Regions from separate parts of the Lactococcus sp. S47 genome, predicted to be linked through region 3. Evidence: predicted binding sites of a transcription regulator. Region 3 holds the regulator's gene; each other region holds the start of a gene.
The links. The regulator Rex, encoded in region 3, represses fermentation and respiration genes when NADH is low (regulators of the CRP and FNR family bind a similar motif). The targets are predictions, from matches to a motif close to TTGTGAANTANTTCACAA.
Positions count from the first base shown of each region.

Region 1: adhE (bifunctional acetaldehyde-CoA/alcohol dehydrogenase) is a predicted target of Rex. The motif match lies at 1,462-1,479, and genes of this name have one in related genera.
Region 2: pflB (formate C-acetyltransferase) is a predicted target of Rex. The motif match lies at 2,362-2,379, and genes of this name have one in related genera.

Region 1 covers NZ_JACVUB010000013.1:27,390-30,680, forward strand. Annotated here, with positions in the region: gene adhE (bifunctional acetaldehyde-CoA/alcohol dehydrogenase) at 1-1,378, opposite strand, end outside; gene IAE52_RS10930 (lactonase family protein) at 1,610-2,635, opposite strand; gene rpsB (30S ribosomal protein S2) at 2,994-3,291, shown strand, end outside.
Region 2 covers NZ_JACVUB010000007.1:60,817-64,107, forward strand. Annotated here, with positions in the region: gene pflB (formate C-acetyltransferase) at 1-2,210, opposite strand, end outside; gene IAE52_RS08400 (magnesium transporter CorA family protein) at 2,472-3,291, opposite strand, start outside.
Region 3 covers NZ_JACVUB010000001.1:171,283-174,573, reverse strand. Annotated here, with positions in the region: gene IAE52_RS00825 (ABC-F family ATP-binding cassette domain-containing protein) at 1-640, opposite strand, end outside; gene IAE52_RS00820 (Spx/MgsR family RNA polymerase-binding regulatory protein) at 818-1,210, opposite strand; gene IAE52_RS00815 (redox-sensing transcriptional repressor Rex) at 1,435-2,085, shown strand; gene radC (DNA repair protein RadC) at 2,173-2,853, opposite strand; gene glmS (glutamine--fructose-6-phosphate transaminase (isomerizing)) at 2,984-3,291, opposite strand, start outside.

The DNA.
Region 1 (3,291 bases), on a different contig from region 3:
TACTCAAATTGTGTGAAAGTGAATTTTTCCCCCATGAACCAGTTCCAAGTGTAAGTGATGGACGCATTGCATCAGTATAGATATCTCCGACCCCACCAATAGAATCTGGTTGGTTAACGAGGATACGAGAAGCTTCAACTTTTTCGCCATATTCTTTAACGAATGGATCATCCATTGCACCGATTTGAATTGCAGCATTATGTCCAGCACCTTGATAAGCAAGTAAGCTACGTACAATCTCAATTCCTTCTTCACGTGTTTCAGCTTTGTAGATTGAAAGCAAAGGAGAAAGTTTTTCAGAAGAAAGTGCTTCACCAATATTTTTCTTATCAAGTTCAAAAAGAAGGACATCTTTATCTTTAGGAACTTTGACACCAGCTTGTTCAGCAATCCATTGACCAGAACGACCGGCAACAGGACCAGTTACTCCAAAACCTTCACCAGCACGTTCAACAAAAACGAAACTTTCAATAGCTTTGTAGTCTTTTTTAGGAACCATATAAGCGCCTTGTTCTTGCATTTTAGCAATAAATTCATCATAAACTGAAGCATCAATAACAGCTGAATTTTCAGTGGCACAAATCATCCCATTATCAAAACGTTTTGAAAGCAAAAGGTCTTCAACGGCACGTTCAATATTTGCAGTTGCATCAACATAAACAGCACCATTACCAGCTCCAACACCGAGTGAAGGGTTACCAGATTTGAGTGCGGCGTTTACCATTCCTGGGCCACCAGTTGCAAGGATTGTTGCAAGTCCACGGTTTTGAATCAAGGCGGTAGTCATGTCAAGACTTGGTACTTCAATCCATTGAATAAAGTCTTCCGGTGCACCAGCTTCAATTGCAGCATCGTAAACAATTTTTGCTGCATGGCTTGAACATTTTTGAGCTTGTGGGTGGAAAGCGAAAACAATAGCATTACGTGTTTTTGCAGTCAATAAAGATTTAAAGATTGCTGTTGATGTTGGATTAGTTGTTGGAACGATACCAGCAAGTACACCGAGAGGGCTTGCGATTTCAACAGATCCAGCAACCTTGTTTTCAGAAATGACACCAACAGTTTTGTCATTTTTAATTGCGTTATAAACAGATTCAGAAGCAAAGTGGTTTTTGGTATCTTTGTCTTCGACAACACCACGACCAGTTTCGTTAACGGCTTCATGAGCGAGTTCTAGAGAATGTTTGCTTGCTGCAAGAGCCATTGCAGCGACAATAGTATCGACTTGAGTTTGTGTATATCCTTCAAATTTAAGAACAGCAGCTTGTGCTTTTTTGACTAATTTGTCAGTATAAGCAACAGCTTCTTGGAATTTTGCGGCTTTTTCTTCAGCGCTTAAAACTTTCTTTGCAGCTGGAGCGGCTTTTTTAGTTGCCATATTTGTAGGTTCTCCTTTGTGATTTCATTCACTTTCTTTTACGTGAATAGTTTAACAAAGTTTTTTATAGATGTCAAGCAATATTGTGATAATTTTTACAAAAATACTCATCAAAAGTTTAGAAAACGGTTTATAACAAGCTTTACTGAAGAAAAAAAGATTGCTAATTCTTTGAGAGAAATTAGCAATCTTTTTTAGTTTATCAGTCAAACTTTGTGAAAAAATAAATTTTTATAGTGGTAAAACACAAGTGATTTCAGGAGCGTAAAAATCTTTTTGTTCCAAAGTTAAAGTACCGGTTTTTTTATCTCGCAAGAAAAGAGATAAATTATCAGATTCTTGATGAGCGACAATGATATAATCTTCAGTTTTGTTGAAATTAAAATCGCGAGGGATATGACCTTCAGTATTTGTCCAGCCAATAGTTTCAAGTTTTGTACCAAGAGGACTTACTTTGTAAGTTGTCAAAGAATCATGTCCACGATTAGAAGTATAGAGGAATTTACCGTCAGATGAAATACGGATGGCAGCAACACCATTTGCTCCATGATAATCTTCAGGTAGGGTGCTAATTGTTTGAAGACGAGCAAAGCGTCCTTTTTCTTCATTGTAACTTAAAACTTCAATTGTTGAATTTAACTCTCCAACCAAATAAGCGATTTTACCATTTGGATGGAAAGTAATATGACGAGCACCCATTCCTTTTTCTGCCCGATAAATTGTAGCAATATTGAGTTTACCTTCACCAATGACATCATAAACAGTGACTTCATCTGTTCCCAAATCACAGGTGACAAGTCGTCCGTCAGGAGTCAAATCAGAATAATGAACGTGTGAGCTAGCTTGTTCAGGACGTGGTCCAGAACCGGTATGTTTTACTGTATCCGTTAATCGGAGTGAGCCATTAGCTTGAATCTTATAAACACGAACTTCTCCAAGATGATAGTTCGCTCCGTAAACTAATTGTCGCGCTTCGTCCACGGCAACATAGCAGAGTGGAGCTCCCGTGGTTGTGACATTTCCGAGATGAGTAGCAGTTTCGCCATCAAAATCAAAGGCGGCGATTCCTCCACCATTACTATCTGCTGCACAAGTATAGAGGTGTCCCTTTTCATCGAGAGTGATATAAGTAGGGTTTTGAACCGCAGCGACTTCATTTAATGATGATAATTCAGCAGCTTTAGTGTCCAAAAGAACACTATATACGCCTTTAGATACACGTTTTGTATAGCCGCCTAAAAGGATTTTTTCTTTCATATTTCTCTCCTCACAAACTAATTTATTTACTATAATTATTTTATCACAAAAAAAGCGGTTTCAGCAAAAATATTAATTTTTTCTTAGAAAAAAAATTTAAAAACTTACTCTTTTAGTGATTATAGAGCCTAAATTAACAATTAAATTTGTCAGACAATAGGAGTGGCTAGAAAAATAGATTTATTGAACAATAGAAGCATGAATAGATACTTGCAAAAATAGGTCAAACAATGTATAATGATAGAGTTGCTATGCAACCATCTCGCATTTCGTCTCGACAAAGTCGTAGTGTACGCAAGTATTGCGGCTGCGGATGACAGATGAAAGAGGAAAAACTATTTTAAAAGGAGACATTAACATGTCAGTTATTTCAATGAAACAACTTCTTGAAGCTGGTGTTCACTTCGGTCACCAAACTCGTCGTTGGAACCCAAAAATGAAACCATACATCTTCACAGAACGTAATGGTATTCACGTTATCGACCTTCAAAAAACTGTAAAACTTGTTGACGATGCTTACAACTATGTAAAAAACGCTTCACAAGAAGGTGCAGTAGTTCTTTTTGTTGGTACTAAAAAACAAGCTGCAGAAGCAGTTAAAGAAGAAGCTCTCCGCGCTGGTCAATACTACGTAAACCACCGTTGGTTGGGTGGTA
Region 2 (3,291 bases), on a different contig from region 3:
ATTTTGTCGTAAACATCTTTAAGGTCCATTACGTTCAAGTTAACGTGTTGACCTGCAAATTCAGTACCATTAATCAAAGCACCTGGTGTGAAGTATCCATCAAGAATTTGAACCAAGTTATCCACTTGTTCATCACGAGTTTTACCAAGTGCACGAGGTGAAACTTGAGTAGTCAATGAAATACCATCATTTGCATCTTTGAATTCCAATTTAGCCAATGAGCGAAGGTTTTGCAACCAACCACCCTTAGCTTTATTAGATGGGTTTGCACCTGGTGAGAAGAATTCAAGTTTAGATTTGTTTACTGTACCATCTTCATTGAGGAATACTCCTTTATGCACTGGAGAATTACCAGTTTGTTTAGAGTAAGCAACGTTAGATGTAATTGTCAAAAGTGAAACAGTAGCTTCAGCATTTTTGTAAAGTTTGTGTGAAGCTAATTTTTCATGGTACATTTTCATGACAAGTTTAGCAATATCATCAGCACGATCATCATCTTCACCATAACGAGGGAAATCACCTTCTACTTCGTAATCGTAGATATAGCCATTTTCATCACGCAATGTTTTAACTTTAGCATATTTAATTGCTGAAAGTGAATCAACTGTATTTGCGAATCCACAGATACCAAATCCCATGTTAGCACGAACTTTAGTAGGCAAGAAGGCCATTTGAACTGCTTCATAGTTATATTTATCAGTCATGTAATGAATGATATTCATTGCATCAACATAAGTATCAGTCAACCAGTCGAGAGATTTGTCAAAGTTTTCCATAACTGTATCATAGTCAAGAATTTCGTCACGAACAGGTTCGATGTCGAATACTTTATAATCTTTATGAACGTCATCATAACCACCGTTCAAACCAGTCAACATTGCTTTCAAGACGTTTACACGCGCACCAAAGTATTGGAGGTTATGACGTCCTTCTTCATTTTCTGGATCAAGTGGTGAGACACAACAAGAGATACATGACATTTCGCCATATCCATCTTTAGCCATTGTTTCAACACCTTCATATTGAATAGAAGAATGCTTGTGGCTCATAGACATTGAATAACGTTTGAATGAGTAAGGAAGTTTAGAATCCCAAAGGACTGTCAAGTTTGGTTCTGGAGCATTTCCGATTGTATCAAGTGTGTTCAAGAAACGGTAGTCCATTTTAGTGACACGGTGACGTCCGTCATTACCCATACCAGCCATAGATGTTGTGATGAATGTTGGGTCACCAGAATAAAGTTCATCATAAGCAGCTGCACGAGCAAATTTCATTGTACGAAGTTTCAAAACGAAATCATCAACAAATTCTTGGATTTCTTGTTCAGTAAATGTTCCACGAGCAAGGTCGCGTTCTGCAAAGATATCAAGAACGATTGGAACACGTCCAAGTGAAGTCGCAGCTCCATTAATGACACGACATACTGCCATATAAGCGATGTTAACCCATTGAATTGCTTCTTTTACGTTCATAGCTGGACGTGAAACATCAAGACCATATAAAGCACCAAAGTTTACAACTTCTTGCAAAGCTTGGTATTGCATATTAATTTCTTCTTTAAGACGAATGTTTTCTTCGTTAATTTCAGTGATTGCATCCCATTCTTTTGCTTTTTCCTTCATAAGGTAATCAGCACCGTAAAGGGCAAGACGTGCATAGACACCAATGATACGTCCACGAGAGTAAGCATCTGGCAAACCTGTTACAGTATGAGCATGACGTGCTTTACGAATTGCTGAAGTATAAGCACGGAAGATTCCATCATTTACAGAAGTCATTGTTTGTGACAAAACATCATGCAAACCTGGGTCAACTGAAAGACCGTGTTCTGTCAAAATCTTTTCAGCAACACGAAGTCCACCTTTTGGCATGAAGTTTAAGCGGAAAAGTTCGCTATTTTGCATCCCATAGATAAGTTCAAGTTCTTTATCATTAGCATCGATATATCCGGCAGGGATTTTATCAATAGAGGTTACGCGGTCAGTATCGAAGGGAAAACCAACTTCTTCATAGTGAGCTTTTGTATCTTCAATAATTTTCTTTACTTTAAGTGTACGTTCTGTTGGCCCAGCAAGAAAGCTTTCATCACCATCATATGGTTTGTAGTTTTCTTGTACAAAGCGAGTAACGCTTGCTTTATCACGCCAGTTGGTTCCTTTAAAACCATCCCAAGCTTGTTCAAAGATATTTTCCGTAACTTCGGTTTTCATTTTGAAATCTCCTTTGTTCTTTCTGTTTCAAATTACAACTTCATTATATCATACAGTTTGAGAATAGCAAACAGAATTCAAGAGAAATTACAGATTCTTTACTAATACAGTTCCAATTATTTTAATATCTGTTATACTTTTTTAAAACGTTTTCATAAATAATTCACAAAATAGTTTTAACAAACATTGCTAACTTCATAATCTGCAATCACTAATTAATTTTTTCACAAAGAGGAAAAAAAATGGAGATTTTTCTCCATTTCATAACATATCTTTTTTATGTAACCACCAAGTGACCCAAACACATAATAAAATTCCTAGAACTAAAATAAGCCAAACCATCCAATTAAAATTTTGACCAGGAATTGGAACATTCATTCCGTAAAAACCAACAATTACTGCTGGAATCCCTAGAACGAAAGTAGCTGATGTCATGATTTTCATGACAATGTTCAAGTTATTAGAGACAATGTTTGAGAACAAATCTCGGAGATTTTCTAGTAACTTGAGCTGAATCTTGGTTTCTGTATAAGCTTGGTCTGTTTCGACAAAAATATCATAAATCTTTTCAGCAAAACCGTCTTCATCATCTTCTCTCAAGTAATCAATAAAATCCTGAAGTACTTGCATATTATTGTGCAAGGCATCTTCAAAATAAATTAAACTTGCTTGAATGGCAATCAAATCAACAATTTGGTCGTTCTTTGTTGAATTTTTGATTCCCTGTTCAAGTCTGCGACGCCTTGTTCGGAAATCTCTCAAATAATCATGGAAAGTGTGTGTCATTTGATACATCACTTGAAAAATAACTTGATGTTTGTAGCGTTTATAATCATATTCACGCTCGAAAATTAAGCCATTATCAATCTCATGATTAAGTGCTAAAATAACCGATTCATTTTTAGTCCAAACCAAAGAATATGGAAAAGTCGCCACTTCTCCATAATTAGAAAGTGCAGGATATTGTAAGAGAATCAGATTATTATCATTATCATCTGTTTCAAAACGGGCATTTTCATAGTCATCCAAAATTCCTGATAAATAGTCAAAAGGGAAGTCATAGTATTCAGAAATATTCCCA
Region 3 (3,291 bases):
TTAATAAACTACCTTCGTAATTTTTAAGGTAATTTTCAAGCCAAGCTAAAGTTTCAATATCTAAGTGGTTAGTTGGTTCATCCAAAATCAAAAGTTGTGGTCTTTCAAGCAACATCTTAGCAAGAGCCAAACGTGTTTTTTGTCCCCCCGATAAACTTGAAATTTCTCTTTCCCACATTGTTTCATCAAAGCGAAAACCATTTAAGACAGACTTAATTTCAGATTCATAAGTAAATCCATTTTTCATCCGAAATTCTTCTGATAAAGCATCGTAACGTTTCATCAAAGCTGTCAATTCATCCCCAGCAAGTTCTCCCATTCGCAATTCCATCTGGCGCAATTGTTTTTCCATTTGGCGAAGCGAATCAAAAACAGAGAGCATTTCGGCAAATATTGTCCTTGAGGAATTCAGCCCAGTATCTTGCGCTAAATAATTCATTGTCAAATCTTTGGTCTTGGATACAGTTCCGCGACTCGCTTCTTCAACTCCAGCAATAATTTTAAGCAAGGTTGACTTACCAGCTCCATTTCGGCCAACTAGGGCAATTCTTGAATGGTCTTGTAAACTAAAATTGATATTTTCAAATAAAACATCGCCACCAAAAGTGCGTGCAATTCCATTCCCTTGCAGTAAAATCATGATATTTATCCTCTTCGTTAAATCTCAAAGCATATTTTTAATACTTCGTTTTCCCTTTTCATATGATAGAAAAGCAGTCCTTCTATTATAGCATTTAAGGCAAGTTTTTTGTAGTTCTTCCAAATTCTTAAAATTAAAAAGCTTACCAAATCTGATAAGCTAAAAATAAAATTAATATTAGACTAAAATTAATCTTTCGCGCAATTCAATTCTCCTAACTTCTGGTGGAATAAACGCTCTGATTCCATCCTCGTTAAAACCAATCAATAGACAGTCCTCGTCAAAAATTAATGGTCGTTTTAGAAGACGTGGATTTTCCTGAATTAATTCAAAAGCTTTTTCTAGTCCTAATTCATCGAAATTATAATTTAAAGATGCGTATGTTTTCCCTCGGGTCGCAATTATATCCTCAAATCCGTTTTCAGTCAAGGATAAAATTTTGATTAAATCATCTTTTTCCATAACATCTTTTGATAAATTAATTTCTTCAAATTCAATGTGATGTTTACGTAACCATTTTTTAGCTTTTCTACAAGATGAACATGAACCACTAAGATAAATTTTAATCATATTTTCTCCCTATCTATTTTTTCATATTTCTATTCTAACATGAAAGCGCCTTAATTAAAAGAGGAAAATAAATATTTTTTTAGAATTGTAATCAATTTCTCATTTTTTGTAAATATTCCATTCCTTTTGTTTGATAATTTCACAAATTTTTGATAAAATTATCACAAAGAAACTAAATATTACTTAGTTTTAATAAAATCGAATTAAATTTTTGAGGTATAACAATGACTGATCATAAACCAAGCAAAAGCTTGCCTAAAGCAACTGCTAAACGACTGCCACAGTACTATCGACTGTTCAAAAGTCTTGTCGAAGAAAATGTGACACGCACAAACTCACAACTTATTTCAGAAAAAATTGGAGTAGATGCTGCCACAATTCGCCGAGATTTCTCTTTATTTGGCGAATTAGGCCGACGTGGATACGGCTATGAAACGAAAGTGCTCCGTGATTTCTTTGGAGAACTTCTTGGCCAAGACCAAGAAACGCATATCGCTCTAATTGGTGTCGGAAATCTCGGTCGTGCATTACTTCATTATCAATTCCAAGATAGAAACAAAATGAGAATCACGCAAGCCTATGATATTTCTGGCAATCCCTTAGTTGGAACACAAACGGATGATGGAATTCCAATTTATAATATTTCTGATTTAGAAAAAAATGTTAAAAAATCGGATATCAAAACAGCAATTCTCTCTGTTCGCAAAGAAAATGCCCAAGAAGTTGTTGACACTCTAGTCAAAGCTGGTATCAAAGGTTTCCTAAACTTTGCCCCAATTCGTTTGAAAGTCCCTTCAGATGTGGTTGTTCAATCAATTGACTTAACTAAGGAGCTGCAAACACTACTATTTTTCATGGGAGCTCAAGAAAACTAAATTAGTACAAAATAAAAGAACAGTTTTTATTGACTGTTCTTTTTCTTTTCTTTATAGTTGAGAAGTGATTGTTTGTTATATAATCCTTCATTTTCTGATCTCTTCTTCCCGAAAACTAAAATAATTACCAGCCCCTACAATAATATGGTCAATAAAATTGATCCCCACATCCTCACAAGATTTTTTTATTTTGTCAGTAAATATTTTATCAGCCTGACTGGGTCGTAAATTTCCTGAGGGATGATTATGTGCAACTAACAGTCCTACTGAGAGATTTTTTATTGCATGATAAAGAATCTCTCTAGGGCTTGCAGTTGCCTGATTAACCGCCCCTATAAAAATTGTCTTTTTTTCAATAATTCGATTTTGACCATCTAAATAAGTCGCCACAAGATGCTCTTGCTCAAAATTTTGCATTTCAAAAGCAAGACTCAGGCCATACTCTCTGGAACTCAAAACTTGACCGTAACGTTTTCTATTAGTGGTTTGTATCCTTTTTCCAAATTCAATCATTGCTCGAATTTCAATGGATTTTGCCAGTCCAATGCCTGAAATTTCTCTGAGTTCATTAATCGAAGCTTTGCGCAAATTATCCAAAGTTTCAAAATGTTGAAGAATTTCCAAGGCCAAATTTAATGATGAGTATTTTTTTGTCCCTGTTCGCAATAATATCGCTAACAGCTCAACATCAGACAAGCACTCTTCTCCTAAAAATTCTAAGCGTTCCCTAGGTTGCATCGGATACGGATTTTCTCTTAGTTCATACATACTATTATATACGGAAAAATCTGGCCTTTGTCACTGACAAAAGATTAATTAACCAAAAAAGTTCTGATGAATCTCAGAACTTTTTATTTTTAGTTATCATTTTACTGACAGAGATTTCTGTCAGTAACTTTTATTCAACTGTTACTGCTTTAGCTAAGTTACGTGGTTTATCAACATCAAGTCCACGTTGCATTGACGCATAATAAGCAATTAATTGTGTTGGAATAACCATTGAAATTGCTGACAAATAAGGATGAACTTGGTTGACAACAATTGTATCATCTTCACGGGCCACTCCTTCTTCAACAATTGTGATAGCTGAGGCTCCACGAGCCACTGTTTCCATTACATTTCCACGAGTATGAGCTGCTACTTCTTCATTATTAGAAATTAAAGCAAGTACTGGAGTTCCTTTTTCAATCAATGAAATCGTTCCAT